4 regions of the Paenibacillus sp. GCM10027627 genome follow, and region 1 is predicted to be linked to each of the others. Evidence: riboswitches for the same ligand, from Rfam matches in the RefSeq annotation. Region 1 holds a riboswitch; each other region holds the start of a gene.
What was found. Region 1 has a riboswitch for cyclic di-AMP ahead of ACFQZE_RS10660 (hypothetical protein). Riboswitches for the same ligand answer to the same signal wherever they lie in the genome.

Region 1 (5,061 bases):
ATTCGTTTGAGCTGCTGCGCGACATTTATAAGCTTCCAGAGAAGATGTATCGGCAAAATGTAGATAGGCTGACCGATATGCTGTCGCTGGAAACCATTTTAAAAACGCCGGTCAGACAGCTTAGCTTAGGTCAGCGAATGCGCTGCGAAATAGCGGCTTCCCTGCTTCATAGCCCGAAGCTGTTGTTTTTGGACGAGCCGACAATTGGCCTTGATGCCGTCAGCAAGCTGGCGGTTCGCAACTTCATTAAGACGCTTAATCGAGAGCAAGGCGTAACGGTTATTTTAACTACGCATGATATGAGCGATATTGAGGCACTTGCGGATCGGATATTAATGATTGGAAAAGGCACGCTGCTTTACGACGGATCGCTTCAACAACTGAAAAAACGGTTCGGAACGGCACGCACGGTAACAGTCGACTTCAAGGATCATCCTGCCCCAGTGGAAATTCCCGGAGCTGTTTTGGTGGAGTGGACGCCACAGCGCGCGGTTTACAGCTTCGATACGGAACGGATGGTACTCGCGGATATCGTTTCTCAGCTGTCTCAGTCGATGGAACTGATCGATATCGCCGTTGCGGCTCAGGATATTGATGAAATGATTGTTCGGCTCTATGAGGAGCATCAAATATGAAAGCTTACGTTTCGATTTGGCGCTTAAGGTTTATTAACGGCATGCAATACCGGGCCGCTGCTCTAGCAGGCCTTGCTACCCAGCTTTTCTTCGGTTTTGTCTTCATTATGATCTACGCGGCTTTTTATAGCGGCGGCACAATCGCTGCGCCGATCTCCCTGCAACAAATCATCACTTACATTTGGCTTCAGCAAGTGTTCTTATCTTTTATTATGCTTTGGTTCAGAGACCAGGAGTTGTTCGATCTCATTACAAGCGGTAACATCGCTTATGAACTTTGCCGGCCGATGGCTCTATATCCCCACTGGTATTCCAAGCTTCTTGCCCAGCGCGTATCCAGCGCCTTGCTTCGCTCCTTCCCGATGCTAGCTGTTTTATTTATTATTCCAGAACCTTATCGGATGAGCCTGCCGCCTTCTTTTGCATCCTTTGGCTTATTTTTGATCGCTCTGGTGCTTGGCTTGCTTGTCATCGTATCGATATCGATGCTGATTTATATATCTGTATTTTGGACGATGTCGCCGATTGGCTCTATTTTAATGATATCGGTGGCAGGCGAATTTTTGGCTGGCATGATTATTCCTCTTCCGCTTATGCCCCCATGGCTGCAAAACATCGCTTACGCGCTGCCTTTTAGATGGACGACGGATTTCCCGTTTCGCGTCTATTCCGGACATATTCCCGTCCATGAAGCGGTATGGGGAATCGGCATTCAACTGCTGTGGCTAGCTGTTCTTGTTAGTGTTGGAAGACTACTGATGCGCAAAGCGCTTCGTTCCGTCGTTGTGCAAGGAGGTTAATATGAGGCTGTATTTTAAATATTTGACTATCCATCTAAAATCTCAAATGCAATACCGGACTTCGTTTTTTCTGATGAGCTTCGGCCAGTTTTTTATCCCGTTTGTAGTATTTGGCGGATTGTACCTGATGTTCGAGCGATTTGGACAGCTTAAAGGCTGGAGCTTTTTTGAGGTGGCGCTCTGTTTCGCCGTTATTCATTTGGCCTTTTCTTTGAGCGAATGTTTTGCCAGAGGGTTTGACGCTTTTTCTTCTCTTATCGTGAGAGGAGATTTCGATCGGCTGCTGGTGAGGCCTAGAAGCGCCGCGCTTCAGGTGTTGGGCTCCAAATTCGAGTTTACGAGAATCGGCAGGCTGACGCAAAGCATGGTCGTGATCATTTGGGCCATTTCCAATTTGCCGGCGGTATGGAGCCTCCCTAAGCTGCTTATTTTACTATGTATGATTATGAACGGCGTGTTTATTTTTACGGGCATATTTATATTGGCGGCTACTTTTTGCTTCTGGACGGTGCAAGCGCTGGAGGTGGCGAACGTATTTACAGACGGAGGGAGGGAAATGGCTCAATATCCTCTTAGCATCTACGAAAAAGGGGTGACGAGGTTTTTTACCTTTATTATTCCGTTTGGCTGCGTCAGCTACTTGCCTCTACTTTATTTATTGGATAAAAAAGAAGGAAGCTTGCTGCTGCCCATCCTTATTCCGTTTGGCGGGCTGTTGTTTTTGCTCCCTTGTCTGCTAGTATGGCGGATAGGAGTTCGGCATTATCGTTCGACGGGATCGTAATGAGCGGGCAGACAACCTCGAAAAATAAAAGGAGCCCGCTCCTCCATTTGTAGGGGATTAGGGCTCCTTTTGTTTCCGTTGCCGGTGCATCCGGCGCAAGGGTTGAATTTAATCCAACGACAAATAGGCGACGGCGCGCTGCTGAAGAACCGCTTCCTCAGAAAAGCCAACATCTGTTGGGGCACCGATTTTTTGAGTCCCTGATTCATGAAAAAGCTGAACGGCTCCAGCAAACAGTTTGTAAGCGCGGTAGTCGGGGTTAATGGATTCCGCAATTCGCTCGGCAAGACTTTCCGATAAGGAAGCAAGCGTGAATCGTCCGAGAAAAGATCGGAGCAGCGTTCCCCATCGGTCAAGCTGCAAGCTGGCGTCGCTGTCGCTGACGAAATGCTCGCTCCATCCATATCCAAGATCGCTGCTAAGACGCAGACAGACACGATGGCCGGAAGGATCGATCGCAAGTGCAGGAATCACAAATACTTCAATGCGGTGAATGGTTAGATGCTGGGGCTCGTTCGGTGGATACGGGGAATCATGTACGGATAATGACAACATAAGACATCTCTCCTTTGTCCGCTTACGAGGTTAGCTGTCGGATTCGGGCTAGAGAGTAGCCCTACCGGAGATACCAATCCCCGGATTCACCCCTTGCAGGCAATGGCATGCGATCTATAGAGCAGCCCCTGCGTTGGTTCCCCCGCTTTTTTCTTGATGAAAAAATTCAGCATTTATGTTTACATAATAGTTTAGCTCTAAAATATCAATTTGTAAATCAAATATTCGGTGAAGGGCAATCGTCTAAATTATCCAATTACCGACATATTTGCTTTGCGTTCATGGTCTTTTTCAAGTATGATGGTAGTTAAAAATGAACTCATGTTCAGATCAAAAGGAGCAGCAAGTATGCATTCGAAAACTAGTCATTGCAAAATTGTCGATTGTACAATCCGCGACGGCGGACTCGTGAATAACTGGGATTTCAGTGTCGAGTTTGTCCAGCACCTTTATAATTGCCTGAACGAAGCCGGCGTAGATTATATGGAGATCGGCTACAAAAACTCGCCTAAATTGCTGAAGGGTGCGGAAGAGGCAGGCCCTTGGCGTTTTCTAAACGATGATTTTCTTAAGAAGGTCATTCCGAACAAAGGCAATACAAAGCTGTCCGCGCTGGTTGATATCGGCCGCGTTGACGAAAACGACATTTTGCCTCGCAGCGAGAGCTTGCTCGACCTGATTCGCGTAGCCTGCTACATTCAAGATGTAGATAAGGCGCTCGAGCTTGTGCAAGTGTTCCACGACCGTGGCTATGAAACGACTCTTAACATTATGGCTCTTTCCAACGTTATGGAGAACCAACTGGTAGAGGCGTTCAACCTGATTAACGATAGCGTCGTCGACGTCGTTTATATCGTGGATTCCTACGGCAGCTTGAAGCCGGATGATGTTGGCTACTTGGTGGATAAATTCCAGCAATATTTGCCGAACAAACGTCTTGGCGTTCATGCTCACAACAACATGCAATTGGCGTTTGCCAATACATTAGTTGCTGCCGGCAAAGGCGTAGAGCTGCTGGACGCTTCCGTTTACGGCATGGGCCGTGCAGCGGGCAACTGCAATACGGAGCTTCTTGTTTCCGAATTGCAAAATACGAAGTATAACGTCCGCCCAGTGCTGGACATGATCGAAAAATACATGATCCCGCTTCGCGAAAAAGAAGAGTGGGGCTACATCATTCCTTACATGATTACAGGCATTTTGGATGAGCATCCGCGCTCCGCAATGGCGCTTCGCGCATCGGCTGACAAGGACAAAGCGGTCGATTTCTACGACCGTTTGACGACACCGGAAATTTCTTCGAAATAATTAGACGAAATTATTTAGTTGAACTTATTTGGTTGAAATTGTGTAGCAGAAATAAATACAAAAGGAGGGAGCATAACGCTCCCTCCTTTTGTGTTGTTGAGAAACTTTTGATATACGTAAGTCTGAGGCTTTGAGACCGCCAAAAACTATGATCAAACCGTCTGACAAGCTAATTTAGTGGTTTCTGGCGCAACTAAAAGCTCCAAATGGCGGGAAACGACTCGTGTAGTGGTTTCTGGCGCAACTAAAAGCTCTACATGGTGGGTTAAGACTCGTGTAGTGGTTTCTGGCGCAACTAAAAGCTCTACATGGTGGTTACGACTTGTGTAGTGGTTTCTGGCGCAACTAAAAGCTCTAAGTGGCGGGTTACGACTTATGTAGTGGTTTCTGGCGCAACTAAAAGCTCCAAATGGCGGGTTACGACTTGTGTAGTGGTTTCTGGCACAACTAAAAGCTCTAAATAGTGGGTTACGACACGTGTAGTGGTTTCTGGCTCAACTAAATGCATCCTCGGCTTGTTTGGCTTGGCAGTCACCATACTTCCTTTTGGCAAGAGCGATTGCCTGGCGAAACGTTCGTCCTAAAAAAGAAATTTAAATGAGAAGGACGGAGCACAACGCTCCGTCCTCTTTTAAACTTTAAATAAATTATTGCGTCTTCTTCAGTTCGCCTTCTCCTCGAATAGCTGCCGCCCGGTTCGGTTCATTAGGATGCAAATATCCGGTTCCTTCCCAAACCTCACCGCTCTTCACCACGGCGAGCAGTTCCACTTTAATATCGTCGCTATGACTGAACCATTCCAGAAGCCCGGCGTCGCTAATTCCATCCACGTCGATATACCAAAGACGGTCGCCATATTGCGTCACCAGAACTAGCTCCGCTTTTTGAAAGTCGAGGCTGTGAAAGTCCCGTCCGCCAAAGCGGATATCCAGCTTTTCCAAAACGAGCGTCTCCATATCCATGCTGTTCATTCCTTCCC
Region 2 (5,061 bases), on a different contig from region 1:
CATGAGTCAGAAGAAGGGAGCCAATCGGCTGCCCATTTAAACAAGAGGCGTCTTGGCTACTCCGCGTCAGCCATTCCCTTTTTGGCGCTGAGCGCAGCTTTCTTCATGGTTTATGTCGGGGTGGAAATGAGTTTCTCCAATTATTTGCCCTCCATCTTGATTGAGCGGACGGATATGTCCGAGTCTTCAGCGACGGCGGCGCTTAGCTTGTTTTGGGGAATGATGGTCATCGGGCGGCTCTTCGCCGGTGTCATTGCGGATCGAATGGGCTATGCGATGTATTTGCTCATTGCGGTGTTAAGCGCTGCTGCCGCATTTGGCATGATGACCGTCACGGATCACGCTTTCTGGTCGCTGCTGTTTATTGCGGTTAGCGGACTATGTTTCTCCGGTGTTTTCGGCATTGCTCTCGTTTATGCAAATGGATTATTGCCGGGCATGACGGAGAGGACGACCAGTCTGTTGGTCGCTTTAGGAGGAGTGGGAGGCGCGGTTTTCCCGCGAATTACCGGATGGCTGATGGACCGGTTTTCCGTACAATGGACGGTTGTTTTGTTGGCGGCTATGACGGCAGGGATGCTGGTGATTTTAATAGTAATGCTGCTGCTCGGACGCAATCAGTCCCGTACAATAAAAGAAGAAGAGGCTGCTCCAGCGTAGTGCGTTACGCGGGAACAGCCTCTTCTCTTTTGTTGCTATTCGGATGCTTGTGTATAAGTGTTAAATTGCTTCTCGTCCATTACGCGGCGTGCCGTTACGAAACGCGATTTGTAATAGGAGGAGTCCACTTTGTCGATCGTTACGCCTTTGCTAGTGGAAGAGTGAGCGAAGCTCCCGTTTCCAACGTAAATGCCGACATGAGAGATGCCGCCGTCGTTCTTGCCGCTTGTGTCAAAAAACACAAGGTCGCCTGGCTGCATTTCGGCCTTTGCTACTTTGTTGCCGACACCCGCTTGGTCTACCGATCTGCGCGGAAGGTCGATGTTCATTTTGTTGAACACATAACCCGTAAATCCGGAGCAGTCAAAACCTTTTGTTGTCGTTCCGCCGTAGTTGTAATCGATTCCGATCAGGCCATCGATAATTCCGTCCATTTTGGAGGCGCTTGCGAACACGCTTCCAACCTGAAACGCCAGCAGAAGTGCGAGTCCTGCCAGAATTGCGCTGACTTTCTTCTTCACTTGATGGAGCTCCTTCCGGTGCCGACGAGGTTAGCTGTGGGGTTCGGTTGAAGGTTCCCTATGATTTCTCAGGCGTCCTATGCAGAACGTCGAAATCAATTCACCCAGAGTGGTTCCCCCGTTTCCCGATAGGGAATTAGGCATTATGTAGTCTGTCATCACTAAGGAACATATTAACTGGAAAATGTAGCTACGTGTTGAATGTGAGAAGATTTTAATAAAACTTAAGAATAACTTAAGAACAACCTTTTTTGCTTTTTGCTGCTTTTCATGAAAATGTGCGTTAACGCTTATTTCTATCGCTTTCTAGCGGCTTATTCGAGTGTATTTTGAATGAATTTTGTGTATTATAAAAGGATAACTATTTACCGTGGGAAAGGTTGGTCGCGATGGAGAATACAGTGGATAACAAGACATCATCCTCAAATTTTATTAAAAATATTGTCGTGGAAGATTTGAAGAGCGGCCGCGTGCAGGAAGTGATTACAAGATTTCCGCCAGAGCCGAACGGATATTTGCATATTGGCCATGCCAAATCGATTTGCCTCAATTTTGAGCTCGCCGATGAGTTCAAGGGCAAGACGAATCTCCGATTTGATGATACGAATCCGGTCAAAGAAGATACGGAATATGTAAATGCGATTAAAGAAGATGTAAAGTGGCTCGGCTTCCAGTGGGATGAGCTTCGGTTCGCTTCCGATTATTTCGAAGAGTTGTATTCCAGAGCCGTTCTGTTGATCAAAAAGGGGAAAGCCTACGTTTGCGATCTGACGCCTGACCAAATGAGAGAGTCTCGCGGAACGCTTACAGAGCCGGGCCAAAACAGCCCTTACCGCGACCGCAGCGTAGAAGAGAATCTCGATTTGTTCGCGCGGATGCGCGGGGGCGAATTCAAGGACGGAGAGCGGGTGCTGCGCGCCAAGATCGATATGGCCTCGCCGAACATTTCGCTTCGCGATCCCGTCATTTACCGGATTTCCCATTCCCATCACCACCGTACGGGAGACGCTTGGTGCATCTATCCGATGTACGATTACGCTCATCCGCTCAGCGATGCGATCGAAGGAATCTCGCATTCGATTTGTACGCTGGAATTTGAGGATCATCGTCCGCTGTACGATTGGGTAGTTGCCGAATGCGAGATGGAATCGGTTCCTCGCCAATATGAATTCGCACGGCTTAATGTAACGAACACCGTCATGAGCAAAAGGTACTTGAAGCAGCTTGTCGACGAAGGAGCGGTCGACGGCTGGGACGATCCCCGCATGCCGACGATCAGCGGGCTGCGCCGCAAGGGCTATACGCCGGAATCGCTTCGCACGTTCTGCCGCGAAATCGGGGTAGCGAGAAGCAACAGCGTTGTCGACGAGCGCAACCTGGAGCATTTTATCCGCGAGGATTTGAAGCTGAAGGCACTTCGTACGATGGCGGTTCTTCGTCCGTTGAAAGTCGTTATTACGAATTATCCAGAAGGGCAAACGGAGCTGCTGGAGGCGGAGAACAATTCGGAGAACGAGGAAATGGGTACGCGTCAAATCCCGTTTTCCCGCGAAATTTATATCGAGCAAGACGACTTTATGGAAAACCCGCCGAGCAAATATTTCCGTTTGTTCCCCGGCAATGAAGTGCGGCTGAAGCATGCGTATTTTATTACCTGCCAAGAAGTGATCAAGGATGAGAACGGAGAGGTAGTGGAGCTTCGCTGCACCTACGATCCAAAAACGAAAAGCGGCAGCGGATTCAACGAGCGTAAAGTAAAAGGAACGATCCACTGGGTGGAGGCGTCTAAGGCGGTTCCTGCCGACTTCCGTTTGTACGAACCGCTCATTACAGACGAGAACAAAGAGGAAGGCGCTTCTTTCCTGGAGCGTATCAATCCGCGTTCGCTGCAGCTGGAGCAAGGTTTTGTAGAGCCGAACATGAAGGATGCCGCGGGCGGAGACAAGTTCCAATTTTTCCGTCACGGATACTTTAATGTTGATCCAAAAGAATCTGCGCCGGAGAAGCTGGTGTTCAACCGTATCGTATCGCTCAAAAGTTCGTTCGACCCTGCCAAAGCTTAAGCGGAGCATCGGCGCCGGAATGCTTGGAGGATGGCCAGCCTAAGTTTGCCGGGCATCGCCTAGTCTTACATCGCAAAACATGCAGCCGGACGTTCTTTCTCATTCGGCGCCGTTTGCGCTGGGGCAGCAGCCTGTCAAGCATCCCGCTTGGCAGGCTGCTTTTTTTAGCGGAGGAGGTGCGGCGTATGTCCGCAACAAAGGTTTGGCCGTTTCATGGATTGATTTTGGCTGGCGGAAGAAGCAGTCGGATGGGGACGGACAAGGCGCGGCTAATCGTCGACGGACAACCCTTGCTGTTGCGGTTGGTTAGGACCATGCAGCAGCTTATGCTGGATGTTACGATCGCTGCGGGAACAGAGGAGCGCGCGGAGTTTTACAGGGACATGTTAGGCAAAGCGTCGCACTCCATCCGGTTTGTAAGCGATCATTATCCCGGCGGAGGCCCGCTTGCGGGGCTGCATGCGGGATTAGCCTCCATGCCGTGCGGTTATGCCTTTGTGATGGCTTGCGATATGCCTTCTCTATCGGTTCAACTATTGGAGAAGCTAACGGCTAAGCTGCGGGAAGAGGCTCATGCCCTTGTTGTTCATCCGGATGGACAGCCGTTTCATGCTCTCTATCATACCGATATGGCGGAGCGGGTTCGCGATGCGTTGGAAGAGCGCCAGCTTCGGGTCATGTCTCTCCTGCAAGGCGAACACGCATATGCTGTTTCTATCGATGATGCGGTTCCGCAAGAGGATGGTCTTGTTAATTTAAATACGCCGGAAGACTACCAGAACTATTTGGCGAAAAGAGAAAGTGTAAGAGGTGCAGAGATGAAGGGTCTAGCCTATCAAATAGAAGATGCAGAACTGTCCGATTTGGAGTCAATCGTGGCGATTTATAACTCAACGATCGCAAGCCGCATGGTGACGGCCGATTTGGAGCCGGCTACGGCAGCGAGCAGGAAAGCGTGGTTTGACGCCCATTCCCCGGACAAACGGCCGATTTGGGTCGTGCGTATGGAAAATGGGGAAATCGGAGCTTGGTTCAGCTTTCAATCCTTTTATGGTCGGCCGGCCTATCAAGCGACGGCCGAAATCAGTATTTATATAGCGGAAGCTTATAGAGGACAAGGACTGGGCTCCGTCCTGATCGAAAAGGCGGTAGCAGAAGGTTCTAAGTTCGGAATTACGACGCTGCTCGGCTTTGTATTTGGACATAACGAGCCTAGTCTAGCGCTGTTGCGCAAACATGGGTTTCAGCAATGGGGACTTCTTCCCCGCGTTGCCATTCTGGATGGGATGGAACGGGATCTGGTCATTGCGGGCAAGCGGATAGACGAGGGGAAATCGGAATAAGGGGAGAGAGAGGTGGTACCCGTCTTTCGGAAGGCTTATAGCAAAAGCGTCGTTTTTAATTTGGCGGTTTCCGTCATAGCCGCCCTTTACGCCATTATTATGCTTTATCTTTTATTTTTGCGAGGACGATATTTACTGGATGGCTACGCGTACAATCTGGTTCCGTTCGACACTATTCAAAGATATATCGTACACCGCGACCATTTCAACTTTGATATTTGGTTCAAAAATTTGTTCGGCAATCTCGTCTTGTTTATTCCGATCGGCATCTTTATGCCGCTGCTTCATACACGATATAGCAACGGGTTTTGGCTTATTATCGCCTGCGTATGTCTAATAGGGATCGTAGAATTGATGCAAATGCTGCTTAAGGTCGGCAGCTTTGATATCGACGATATTATTTTAAACACGGCTGGGGCATGGATTGGCTTGCTGCTGATCAGACCCTACATGAAGAGAGGAAGATAACACAAT
Region 3 (5,061 bases), on a different contig from region 1:
AGCCATTTGAGCTCATTCCATTTGAAGAAGCGATTAGCCAAGGGGCCGATGCCATTATGGTTGCTCATTTGCTCATGCTTGAGCTGGACAAAGACTTTCCTTCCTCCATTTCTAAAAAGGTGATTGGCGGTTTGCTTAGAGAGGAACTGGGGTATGACGGCGTCGTCATAACGGATGATCTGACTATGGGAGGCATCTTGGACGGCTATTGGATTGGAGAAGCCGTAGTAGCGGCAGTGCAGGCCGGAAGTGACCTCATGCTGATCGGGCATGACGACAACCTTCAGCTTGAAGCGTTGAATGCGCTGCGACATGCCGTAGAGTCGGGAAAGATTAGCGAAGATAGGCTCGATCAGAGCCTCCATCGCATTTTAACATTAAAGCAAAAATATAATCTGAAGGACGAACCTATACAAACAATAGATGTCGATGCGATCAACAAAAGGGTACAAAACGCGCTAGAAGCCAGGCCATAACGGCCTGGCTTCCCGCATGATTAACCAATGAGCACTTTCTCTTCCGGGTATCCGATCTTGCTGTCGCGCTTCCGGCTGGCAAGTGCAAACGCTAGAGTAAGCGGTCCCAGTCTGCCTGCAAACATAGTAAAAATAATTAGCAGCTTTCCTGCCGAAGAAAGCTCCGGCGTCAAGTTAAGCGTTAAACCGACCGTCGCAAATGCCGACGTTGCTTCAAACAGAAGAGCGATAAAATCTTGCCCGCCTTCCGTAATCGTCAGCAGAAACGAAATGGTAAGCACAAGCCCCAGCGAGATTAAAATAACGGACAAAGCGCTATATACGATTTCGTTTGCAATTTTGCGTTTGAACAGTTGGACTTGGCTGCGCCCGCGTATATGGCTGTACATAGCCGCCAGCAATACCGCAAACGTATTCGTTTTGATCCCCCCGCCCGTAGACCCCGACGAAGCTCCGATAAACATGAGAAAAACCATTAGAAATTGGGTTGCCGTCAACAGCCCTCCCATATCGACGGAGTTAAAACCTGCCGTTCTTGTCGACATGTTTTGGAAATAGGCCGCCCACAGCTTTTCGGACCAGCTTAAACTGCCAAATACAGCAGGATTGAGCAACTCCAGCACTAAGATAAGAATAAAGCCGCCAACCGACAAAATAGCCGTCATCAGCAATACAATTTTAGTGTGCAGCGAAAACTGGCTCCATCTGCGCTTTTTGAACACGTCCATAATAACAATAAAACCGATCCCGCCTGTCACAAACAGCATCGTGATGACGATATTGACGACAGGATCGCCGACATACCGCACCAGATTATCCGGCCATAGGCCGAATCCCGCGTTATTGAAAGCCGAAACGGCATGGAAAGCGGCGTAATAGGCGGCCTGTCCAACTCCTAAATCTGGAATCCATCTAAGCCATAAAAATAGCGCCCCTGCCGCCTCAACTGAAAACGTAATGATGACGATACGAAGCACAAGCTTGATCAGCCCTTGAATCGAGGTCGCCTTTGTCGACTCCTGAATAAACACGCGCTGCTTTAATCCGATGCGCTTTCCAAGCAGCAATGCAATGATGACGCCATAGGTCATAAAGCCGATTCCGCCAACTTGAATGAGAAGCATGATGACGACTTGGCCGAACACCGTATAGGCAGAACCTGTATCGACAACGGCAAGCCCCGTCACGCAAACCGCGGATGTAGACGTAAACAGCGCATCCAAAAAGCCGATAGACTTGCCGCTTGTCGAGGCTAAAGGCAGTGCCAGCAAAATGGCGCCGATCAAAATAATGACCGCAAATCCGATTACTGTCCATTGATGAGGATTCAGTTCCGTTTTTCTTTTGAAGCCTATCAAATCCATCGGTATTCCCCCTAATCCTCAAACATTCTTTCAAAGCGGGTAATATCGCTGTTTTTTCCTACGATTACAAGCATATCGCCTTCATAAATCAGCTCATCCGCGTGAGGAGACACAACCAAATCGTTGTCCTTTCTTCGAATGGCGATGACGCTGCAGCCGAATTTGGCGCGGAAATTGAGCGTTTTGAGCGTCTTTCCGCCAAAGGTGTCGGGAGCAATAATTTCGACCAAGCTGTATTCGGGCGACAGCTCCAAATATTCAATCATATTTTTGGAGGTGACTTGATGGGCGACACGGACACCCGTATCCCGCTCGGGATGAACGATATGATCGGCCCCGACACCTTCAAGCACTCGTTGATGATAATCGCTTGTCGCTTTCGCCGTTACCATCTTTACCCCTATATCCTTTAGAATTAGTGTGGTCAAAATGCTGGATTGCAAATCTTCCCCGATTGCCACGATGGCATGGTCGAAGTTGCGGATGCCGAGTTCTCTCATCACTCCGTCATCCGTAGAGTCCGCCTGGTACACATGCGGCAGGATGGAGGCAAATTCCTGCACTTTTCGCTCATCCTTATCAATGCCCATTACTTCGTACCCCAAAGACAGAAGCGTCTTTGTTACGCTTTCTCCAAATCGGCCAAGACCAATCACAACAAACTGCTTTCTCATTCCAGTGAGCCCCTTTTCTTCTCTCTAATCATCGTAAAAATACATTTGGACACAGCAAAAAACCGCAGAGAAAAGGCTCTCCGCGGTCAATTGAACACAAATGGGCACACTTATCTCTCGAACAACGCTTACGAGGTTAGCTGTCGGATTCGGGAGTCGAGACCTCCCTACCAATGAATGGATTCACCCCTGCGGCGCGCTAAGCTGCCGCTATGGTTCCCCCGCTGTTCCTTCCGGAACATTGAGCGTTTCGTATATTCAGCTATTAGCTAATGCTACTCCTTTCTATTTCAATTGTAAAAGTCGATTCCGGTCAAATTTCGACTAAAAAGGATTGAAAACCGAATAATATAGCGCTTACATTCAGAACAAAGTCAGCCAATCAACGATTCTTTCATTTTTTTGACGATTTTCGCTAGTTTTGAAAATAAATTTGAAGCGATTCTATTTCACTTTGAAAGCGGATGACAGCTCTTGGAGCTCTGTTGCCATTCGGCTAAGCGATTCCGAAGACGAGGCGATTTCCTCCATCGAATGGTGTTGCTGATTCGAGGCTTCCGCAATGCTGCCGAGCTCCTGCAACGATTGTTTGGAAATGCCCAGCATTTCGTTCGTGGACGCCGAAACCTGCTCCGTGCTTGCAGACAACTCCTCCGTCGCGGCCGACACTTCCTGAATTTGGGCCGAAACGCCTTCTACCGCGCGAAGAATCGTTTGGAACACAACGCCAACTTGGTCGAACTGCTCCACGCTTTTGGCCACTTCGTTGATGCCTTCGGTAATCGATCTGGATGTAAGCTCCGTAGAATCTTGGATTTCTTGCAGGATGGCGCCAACGGATTCCGCAGCAGCCGTCGTTTGCGATGAAAGCTTTTTGACCTCGCCCGCTACGACCGCAAATCCTCTGCCCTGCTCGCCTGCACGCGCCGCTTCGATCGAAGCGTTGAGTGAGAGCAAATTGGTTTGCGCCGCAATTTCGGCAATGTATTTCAATATTCCTTCGATTTGTGCCGACTTGGCTTCTAACTCGCGCACTCTTGCCGCCGATTGTTCTACCGCTTCGCTCGCTTGTTTAATTTGTTCCACCGCTGTCCTGACGACCAATTCGCCTTGCGACACTTCAGCATGGACCTGCTGAGACTGCTCGCTCACAACGCCGGAGGATTCTGCAATTTTTTGAATGCCGATGGCCATCTCCTCCATCGCAACGGCGGATTGCTCAGAACCTTCGAATTGGGTACGCGAACCCGCCGCAACGCGCTCTGCCGCTACCGCTGTTTCCTTGGCCGACTTGGCATTGCTGGCGGAAATCGCCGTCAATTGCTCGGATGACACGGCAGCATGCTCCACCGCTTCCGACAGCTTGGACAACGTCGCTTTGAACGAATCCAGCATCCCGTTCATGTTCAGTTTGAGCTGCTGCATTTCATCTCTGCCTTTTACCGGAAGCCGATCCGTCAAATCTCCATCCGCCACTTTTTTCATCAGCTTTGTCATTGCCGCAACCGGACGCAAAATAAATCCGGAAGAGAAATAAGAAATGACGGCGATGATCAGAGCGCAAACCGCGATAATGATGATTCCCGTCTCCTGCGATTGCAGAACTCCGCTCATCAGCTCGGAGGCATCGCCGGAAACGACCACTCTCCAGCCCGTCCGTTTGACGGCAGCATAGGCAGCTAGTTTGGGAGTTCCGTCCGCTTCCGAATAGTTCACACTTCCGGTTTCCAGCTTCAATACTTCTTCGGTATATCTTTTTAATTTAGCCTCGTTGGCATAATCCTTAATTGGCTTGCCGATTTTCTCCTTCGTCGGATGAGCCAAATAAATGCCGTCTTTAGACAGCAAATATGCGTAGCCCGTTTCTCCAATTTTTTGACGGTTCAATTGATCCAGAAGCTTGCCGGGATTAACGCTTGCTTGCACAAGCCCTTTAAACACACCGCTTCCGTCCAAAATCGGAACATCGACAATAACGGTGCTTTGACCCGTCATACCGTCATGTAAAATATCGGAGACGCCTGCCGTTTTTTCCTCCTTAATTCGCGCAAAATTGGTAAACGAGGAAATGTCCAGTTTTTGCCCTTGATCCTTTACCGCCTGCCCCTTGTCATTGGAGTAGCCAAACGTATAAACGTCAGGATCCATCGCTTTCATCGATTTGAGCAGCGGCACTATCGTCTCCGGATTTCCGCCTAGGAAAACATCCTTGTACGTAAGAAGCATACTTTCCATAGCTGCAATTTTGCCCTCGACAAAAGCGTCAATCGCGGCTGCGTTGGATGTGGCCAGGATCACTTCTTTGTCTTTCACGCCATCTTCTACATTACCGGCAAACATGACGGATAATGAGGTAGAGACGAGCAAAAGCGGAACAACGGTGAGCAAAAGAAGAAATAGCGTAAATTTAGTCCGGATTGAACCCCACCATTTTTTGAACCCCGCTATTTTTTTGTTTTCCATCCTGTAATCCTCCCACGCCAATTTAACTATTATTTCGGCAATTGGGGCGGACTGATGAATGGAATTCGACAGTATTTACAATAA
Region 4 (5,061 bases), on a different contig from region 1:
GAACGTCCCCTTTAGCCGTTCTCGAATAGACTCCGCGTCGATCCCCGCCAGCCCGAGCAGCGTAGGCACAAGATCGATGTGGCTCGTCAGCGAATCGACGAATGAGTGTCCAGGGAAAAGCCGCTTGTTGTGAAAAAGGATAGGCACATGCAAAAACTCCTCGTATGCGCAATAAAACTTTTGGAACAGATGACCATGCGCTCCTAGCAAATCTCCATGATCGGATGCAAATACAACAATCGTATCGTCGTAGAAAGAAGTGCGGGCGAGCGCGTCAATGACTTTCGCCATTTGCTGGTCTGCATTTTTTTGCAATTGATAATACAGCCGCCGGTAAAACGGCTGATTCCAAATCGGCTGCAGCGCCTTAGGATAGGTATCCCTGTAACTGGCCTGGCAGCGCGGTTTTGTTTGCAGCGATTCATATAGAGTGGGAGGAGGGGCAACGTCTGGAACATCCGGATCCACTTGGAAGCGGAACGCAGCCATCCGCTCCGTCAGCGAGCCATACAGCACAATATCATGCGGATTGACTAAAGAACAGACGACTAGCCATGGCTTAGCTGCTTGGTCCTGTTTCTTTTGCAAATCGAGCGCCGTTAAAAGCTCCACCGTCTCCGCCGCAAAAAACGGGTCTCTTCCGCTCACACCGAATCCGGCAGAAGAGGCCGAGTTCCGCGGATTTTTCCCATGCGGCTCGGGGCCGATCCAGCCGGAGAAGCCATAGCCGTCAAGGCGGTTTGCACTTTGGTAAAGCCGTTCCAACTTAGGATTGGGTACGCCTGAGAAGGTGTCGTAGCTTGGGATCGAGTCATGCGTGCCCGGATTGATAATGTCTGGATAGGAAATATGCCATTTTCCTCTGTAATGCGTTTGATAGCCGCCCTCGCGGAAGTAGTCTCCCATCGTCGGCACCGTGTTCCGATCAAGCCAAAACATGTCGGAGTCGAAAGGCTCCTTGGCGATGCCCGTCGTTTGGCTGACGCCATGCAGCGATGGATAATGTCCGGTAAATAGAGTAGCACGGCTGGGAGAGCAGGCGGAGCTTCCAATATAATGTCTGCGAAATTCGACCGCATGCTGTCTAAGACCGTTTTGTGCGGTCAAGTTGCGTCGGCGCCATTCTTTTATTTCTTCGTTTTCATACACGGGTGGATACCTTTCTTCATCTACAAGAAGCACAAGAATGTTCGGCCTGTCCGGTTCCCTACGGCTTGTTTCCACCATTTTCCCACTTCCCCGACTACAAAGTCTTTACCCCCAGCGTATGAAGAAAAGACGCCGATTAGTCGCAGCCGCTGGCATTGAGCCTGCATAGAGTGCACATACAACCCACATAGAGCACGTAAAGAGCACACACAGAACAAACAAAGAGTCCGCGTATGAAAGCGTCGGCCCATTCTTTGCGCAAAATGGGAAAAAACGAGATCGGCTGAGAAAAGAAGAGTATTTCTTAGAGAACGGCCATTGTAAACGCTAATTCCGATGACAGCATATGTAAAACGGTTCAAAGATGCTTTTTCGCCGCCTTTACACTTTCCAGCAGCAGGAGTAAGATTCGATTATGATTTATGAATGATTTACGTAAATGCAACTTTTGAATCGCTGAGTTTTCCAGAAAGGAAAAACGGGGGACCCAACAGCAAGCTTCTTTCCGGTGTGAGAGCCGCGATGGAGGCATGCAGGGGTGAATCGCTTGCGGCCGCTGCCATGGAAGGGCCTAAGCAAGCGTAGGGCGACTCTCACCGCCCGAATCCGACAGCTAACCTCGTAAGCGTTGTTTTGAGAGAGGGTGCGACTTGTGATCGTGAGCAGTTGACGGCCGCAGGGGCATTAGCCTCTGTGGTTTTTTGTTGTCTAAAATAGGAATATGCACGTAAAACGCTGAGTTTCTGCGTATGCAGAAAGCGGGGGAACCAATCGATTTCGAACTAGAAATCATGGGGTGAATCCGGATCTTTAGAAGATCCGGTAGGGCGACTCTCACGCCCGAATCCGACAGCTAACCTCGTAAGCGGAATCGAGAGAGGCCAATTGCAGCTCTTCGGCATGAACGAAGCTTTTTCGTTATGCCGCTAGAAGAAGCCGCGAAGGACCCTCCTTCGCAGGCTTCTTTTTTTATGCCCATTTGGCCTATATCACCCAAAAGGAGAATGAGATGAACGGCCCCCTGTTAACGCTTGTTTATGCGCCGAACGAACCGGCGCGCCAATTTGTGAAGCTGCTGCTCTCGCGAGGATTGCCCGTCGCGGCCGTTGTCAACAGCGCCAGGCAGAAGAGAATCCACGAAGGATTCGGCATTAACCGGTTCGTGAGGCTCGATACAAAAGCGGCCGACTGTCCATTGAAAATGGGATCGATCGGAAATGTATATTTATTTGACGACTCTGTCCCCCTCATTTGCAGATATTTAAAGCTGATTCGCCCTTTTGTATTGGGCCGGATTATCGTGGTGACGCAAAGCGCGAGCATACCGGGCTTGTACCGGCATCTCGGAGCGGATCAATTGCTGCACGAAACGTTAAAAGCGGAGGAACTGCTGGAGGAAGACGAGGAAAACCGGAAGGAGGAAGCGGAATGTTAGATTTAGCTATGGCTGCATTGCTGGTGGCGCTTGTGGCCGCCATGTGGGGTCTTGCCACTTGGTCCGCCAAAGAAACGGATAGCGGGAGGGACAAAAAATGATCGTGTTGTACTCCTTGCTTGCAGCGGTTTTTCTTTATTTGTTGTACGTGCTTCAAAATCCGGAGCAATTTTAACGAAACGAGGGAACGGAATTGACTATGCTGGGAATGGTTTCGATAGCCGTGCTGCTGCTCATCGTCGTGCTTTTGGCGAAGCCGGTCGGCTTATATATAGCGAGGGCGTTTGATTATGCGCCTTCCGGAGTAGACAAGGCCTTTGGTTGGCTGGAGAAGCCGATTATGGCCCTTAGCGGCATTAAAAATATCAATCAAAGCTGGAAGCAATACGTGTTCGCGCTGCTTTGCACTAATGTGTTTATGCTTATCATCGTTTATGCGCTTTTCAGATTTCAGCATTTGCTTCCGCTTAATCCGAGCGATATCGGACCGATGGAGCCGACGCTCGCTTTTAATACGGCCATAAGCTTTATTACAAATACGAACTTGCAGCATTACAGCGGCGAAAGCGGCTTATCCTATTTGGCTCAGATGATCGCTATCGTCTTCCTGATGTTTACGGCTCCGGCGACTACACTCGCTGCTGTCATCGCCTTTATTCGCGGTCTTGCGGGCAAGCCGCTCGGCAACTTTTTTGTCGATTTGGTTCGTGCGCTTACCCGGGTGCTGCTGCCAATCGCTTTTGTAACGGCGCTCATTTTCGTAACGCAAGGCGTGCCGCAAACGATGGAATCTTCGGCGACCGCAACGACGCTGGAAGGCGCGGAGCAAACGATCGCAAGGGGCCCGGTCGCCTCATTCCTCGCAATTAAGGAGCTTGGCAATAACGGCGGCGGATTTTTTGGCGTCAATTCGGCGCATCCGTTCGAAAACCCGACGAACATTTCTAACATGCTCCAAATGCTTCTGATGCTGCTCGTCACAACCGCCCTTCCTTTTACTTATGGAAAGATGGTTGGCAATAAGAAACAGGGCAGCGTATTGTTCTGGGCGATGGGCATCATGTTTGTGATCATGACGGCCCTATCGCTTATGGCGGAAAATGCGGGCAATCCAGCGCTCAACGCGCTTGGAGTAGATGTCTCGCAAGGCAGCATGGAGGGTAAGGAAGCCCGCTTTGGGGTGACAGGTTCCTCCATTTACAGCGTCGTCACTACGGCAGCCGAGACGGGCGCCGTCAATACGATGCACGACACGTTAACGCCGCTTGGCGGACTAGTACCACTGGCCAATATGATGCTCAATACCATTTACGGCGGCATCGGCGCCGGATTTATGAATGTGTTGATGTACGCCATTATCGCCGTATTTTTGGCAGGACTTATGGTAGGACGGACGCCGGAATTTTTGGGCAAAAAAATCGAAGGAAAAGAAATGAAGCTGATTGCGGCCACGCTGCTCGTTCAGCCGATTCTTATCCTTATCCCGACGGCGATTGCGCTCATGCTCTACCCGGATACGATTTCCAATCCCGGCTTCCACGGCTTGACGCAGGCGCTTTACGAATTTACTTCCTCGGCCGCGAATAACGGCTCCGGCTTTGAGGGGCTCGGCGACAATACGCCGTTCTGGAATATTTCAACGGGCATTGTGATGTTCGTCGGACGCTATTTTGCTCTTGTTACGCTGCTCGCGGTTGCGGGATCTCTGCTAGCCAAAAAGGCGGTGCCGGAATCGACCGGTACTTTCCGTACCGATAATGCGCTTTTTGCTACGTTGTTTGTTGGTACGGTTCTTATTGTCGGAGCGCTTACCTTCTTCCCGGCCATCGTGCTTGGCCCAATCGCGGAGTATCTGACGTTGAAGCCGTAACGCCATCGTTTAAAGAAAAGAGAGGAAGACTCGTTGATGAATAAAAAACAATCTATGCTGACAGGGCCTATCGCCAGAAAAGCGATTATAGAATCATTTGTGAAGCTCGATCCACGAGTTATGATCAAAAACCCTATCATGTTTGTGGTGGAAATCGGCTTTGTCATTACGCTGATCCTGTCGTTTGCTCCGAATGCGTTCGGACCGTCCACAGTCGAAGCCTGGTTTAACATCGTCGTGTCGATCATTTTGCTGCTGACGATACTGTTCGCCAACTTTGCGGAAGCACTGGCGGAAGGAAGAGGCAAAGCGCAGGCCGACTCGCTCAAAAGCGCCAAAAAGGAAATGCAGGCCCGCAAGCTGGTCGGCTCTCATATTGAAAAGGTTCCATCCCATACGCTCCGTAAAGGTGACATCGTTGCAGTCGATCAGGGTGAGCTGATTCCGGCGGACGGCGAAGTGATCGAAGGGCTCGCTTCGGTAGACGAATCGGCGATTACTGGGGAATCTGCTCCTGTTATTAAAGAAGCGGGCGGCGATTTCAGCTCCGTGACGGGCGGCACTAGAGTCGTCAGCGACCACATTAAAATTCGCGTCACTAGCGATC

Region 2: another riboswitch for cyclic di-AMP. It lies ahead of ACFQZE_RS21315 (C40 family peptidase); the one in region 1 lies ahead of ACFQZE_RS10660 (hypothetical protein).
Region 3: another riboswitch for cyclic di-AMP. It lies ahead of ACFQZE_RS01145 (potassium channel family protein); the one in region 1 lies ahead of ACFQZE_RS10660 (hypothetical protein).
Region 4: another riboswitch for cyclic di-AMP. It lies ahead of ACFQZE_RS13755 (hypothetical protein); the one in region 1 lies ahead of ACFQZE_RS10660 (hypothetical protein).

The regions. Positions count from the first base shown of each region.
Region 1 is NZ_JBHTHB010000002.1:592,155-597,215, reverse strand. Features, by position in the region: gene ACFQZE_RS10675 (ABC transporter ATP-binding protein) at 1-635, shown strand, start outside; gene ACFQZE_RS10670 (ABC transporter permease) at 632-1,435, shown strand; gene ACFQZE_RS10665 (ABC transporter permease) at 1,437-2,219, shown strand; gene ACFQZE_RS10660 (hypothetical protein) at 2,328-2,774, opposite strand; cyclic di-AMP (ydaO/yuaA leader) riboswitch at 2,779-2,956, opposite strand; gene ACFQZE_RS10655 (aldolase catalytic domain-containing protein) at 3,123-4,082, shown strand; gene ACFQZE_RS10650 (hypothetical protein) at 4,730-5,053, opposite strand.
Region 2 is NZ_JBHTHB010000007.1:40,223-45,283, forward strand. Features, by position in the region: gene ACFQZE_RS21310 (MFS transporter) at 1-660, shown strand, start outside; gene ACFQZE_RS21315 (C40 family peptidase) at 696-1,181, opposite strand; cyclic di-AMP (ydaO/yuaA leader) riboswitch at 1,186-1,334, opposite strand; gene ACFQZE_RS21320 (glutamine--tRNA ligase/YqeY domain fusion protein) at 1,571-3,244, shown strand; partial or broken gene mobA (molybdenum cofactor guanylyltransferase) at 3,430-3,909, shown strand; gene ACFQZE_RS21330 (GNAT family N-acetyltransferase) at 4,063-4,587, shown strand; gene ACFQZE_RS21335 (VanZ family protein) at 4,600-5,055, shown strand; gene hisC (histidinol-phosphate transaminase) at 5,060-5,061, shown strand, end outside.
Region 3 is NZ_JBHTHB010000001.1:261,738-266,798, reverse strand. Features, by position in the region: gene nagZ (beta-N-acetylhexosaminidase) at 1-476, shown strand, start outside; gene ACFQZE_RS01150 (TrkH family potassium uptake protein) at 497-1,840, opposite strand; gene ACFQZE_RS01145 (potassium channel family protein) at 1,852-2,514, opposite strand; cyclic di-AMP (ydaO/yuaA leader) riboswitch at 2,624-2,772, opposite strand; gene ACFQZE_RS01140 (methyl-accepting chemotaxis protein) at 2,959-4,977, opposite strand.
Region 4 is NZ_JBHTHB010000003.1:415,451-420,511, reverse strand. Features, by position in the region: gene ACFQZE_RS13760 (sulfatase family protein) at 1-1,227, opposite strand, end outside; cyclic di-AMP (ydaO/yuaA leader) riboswitch at 1,594-1,792, shown strand; cyclic di-AMP (ydaO/yuaA leader) riboswitch at 1,873-2,032, shown strand; gene ACFQZE_RS13755 (hypothetical protein) at 2,159-2,584, shown strand; gene kdpA (potassium-transporting ATPase subunit KdpA) at 2,793-4,454, shown strand; gene kdpB (potassium-transporting ATPase subunit KdpB) at 4,491-5,061, shown strand, end outside.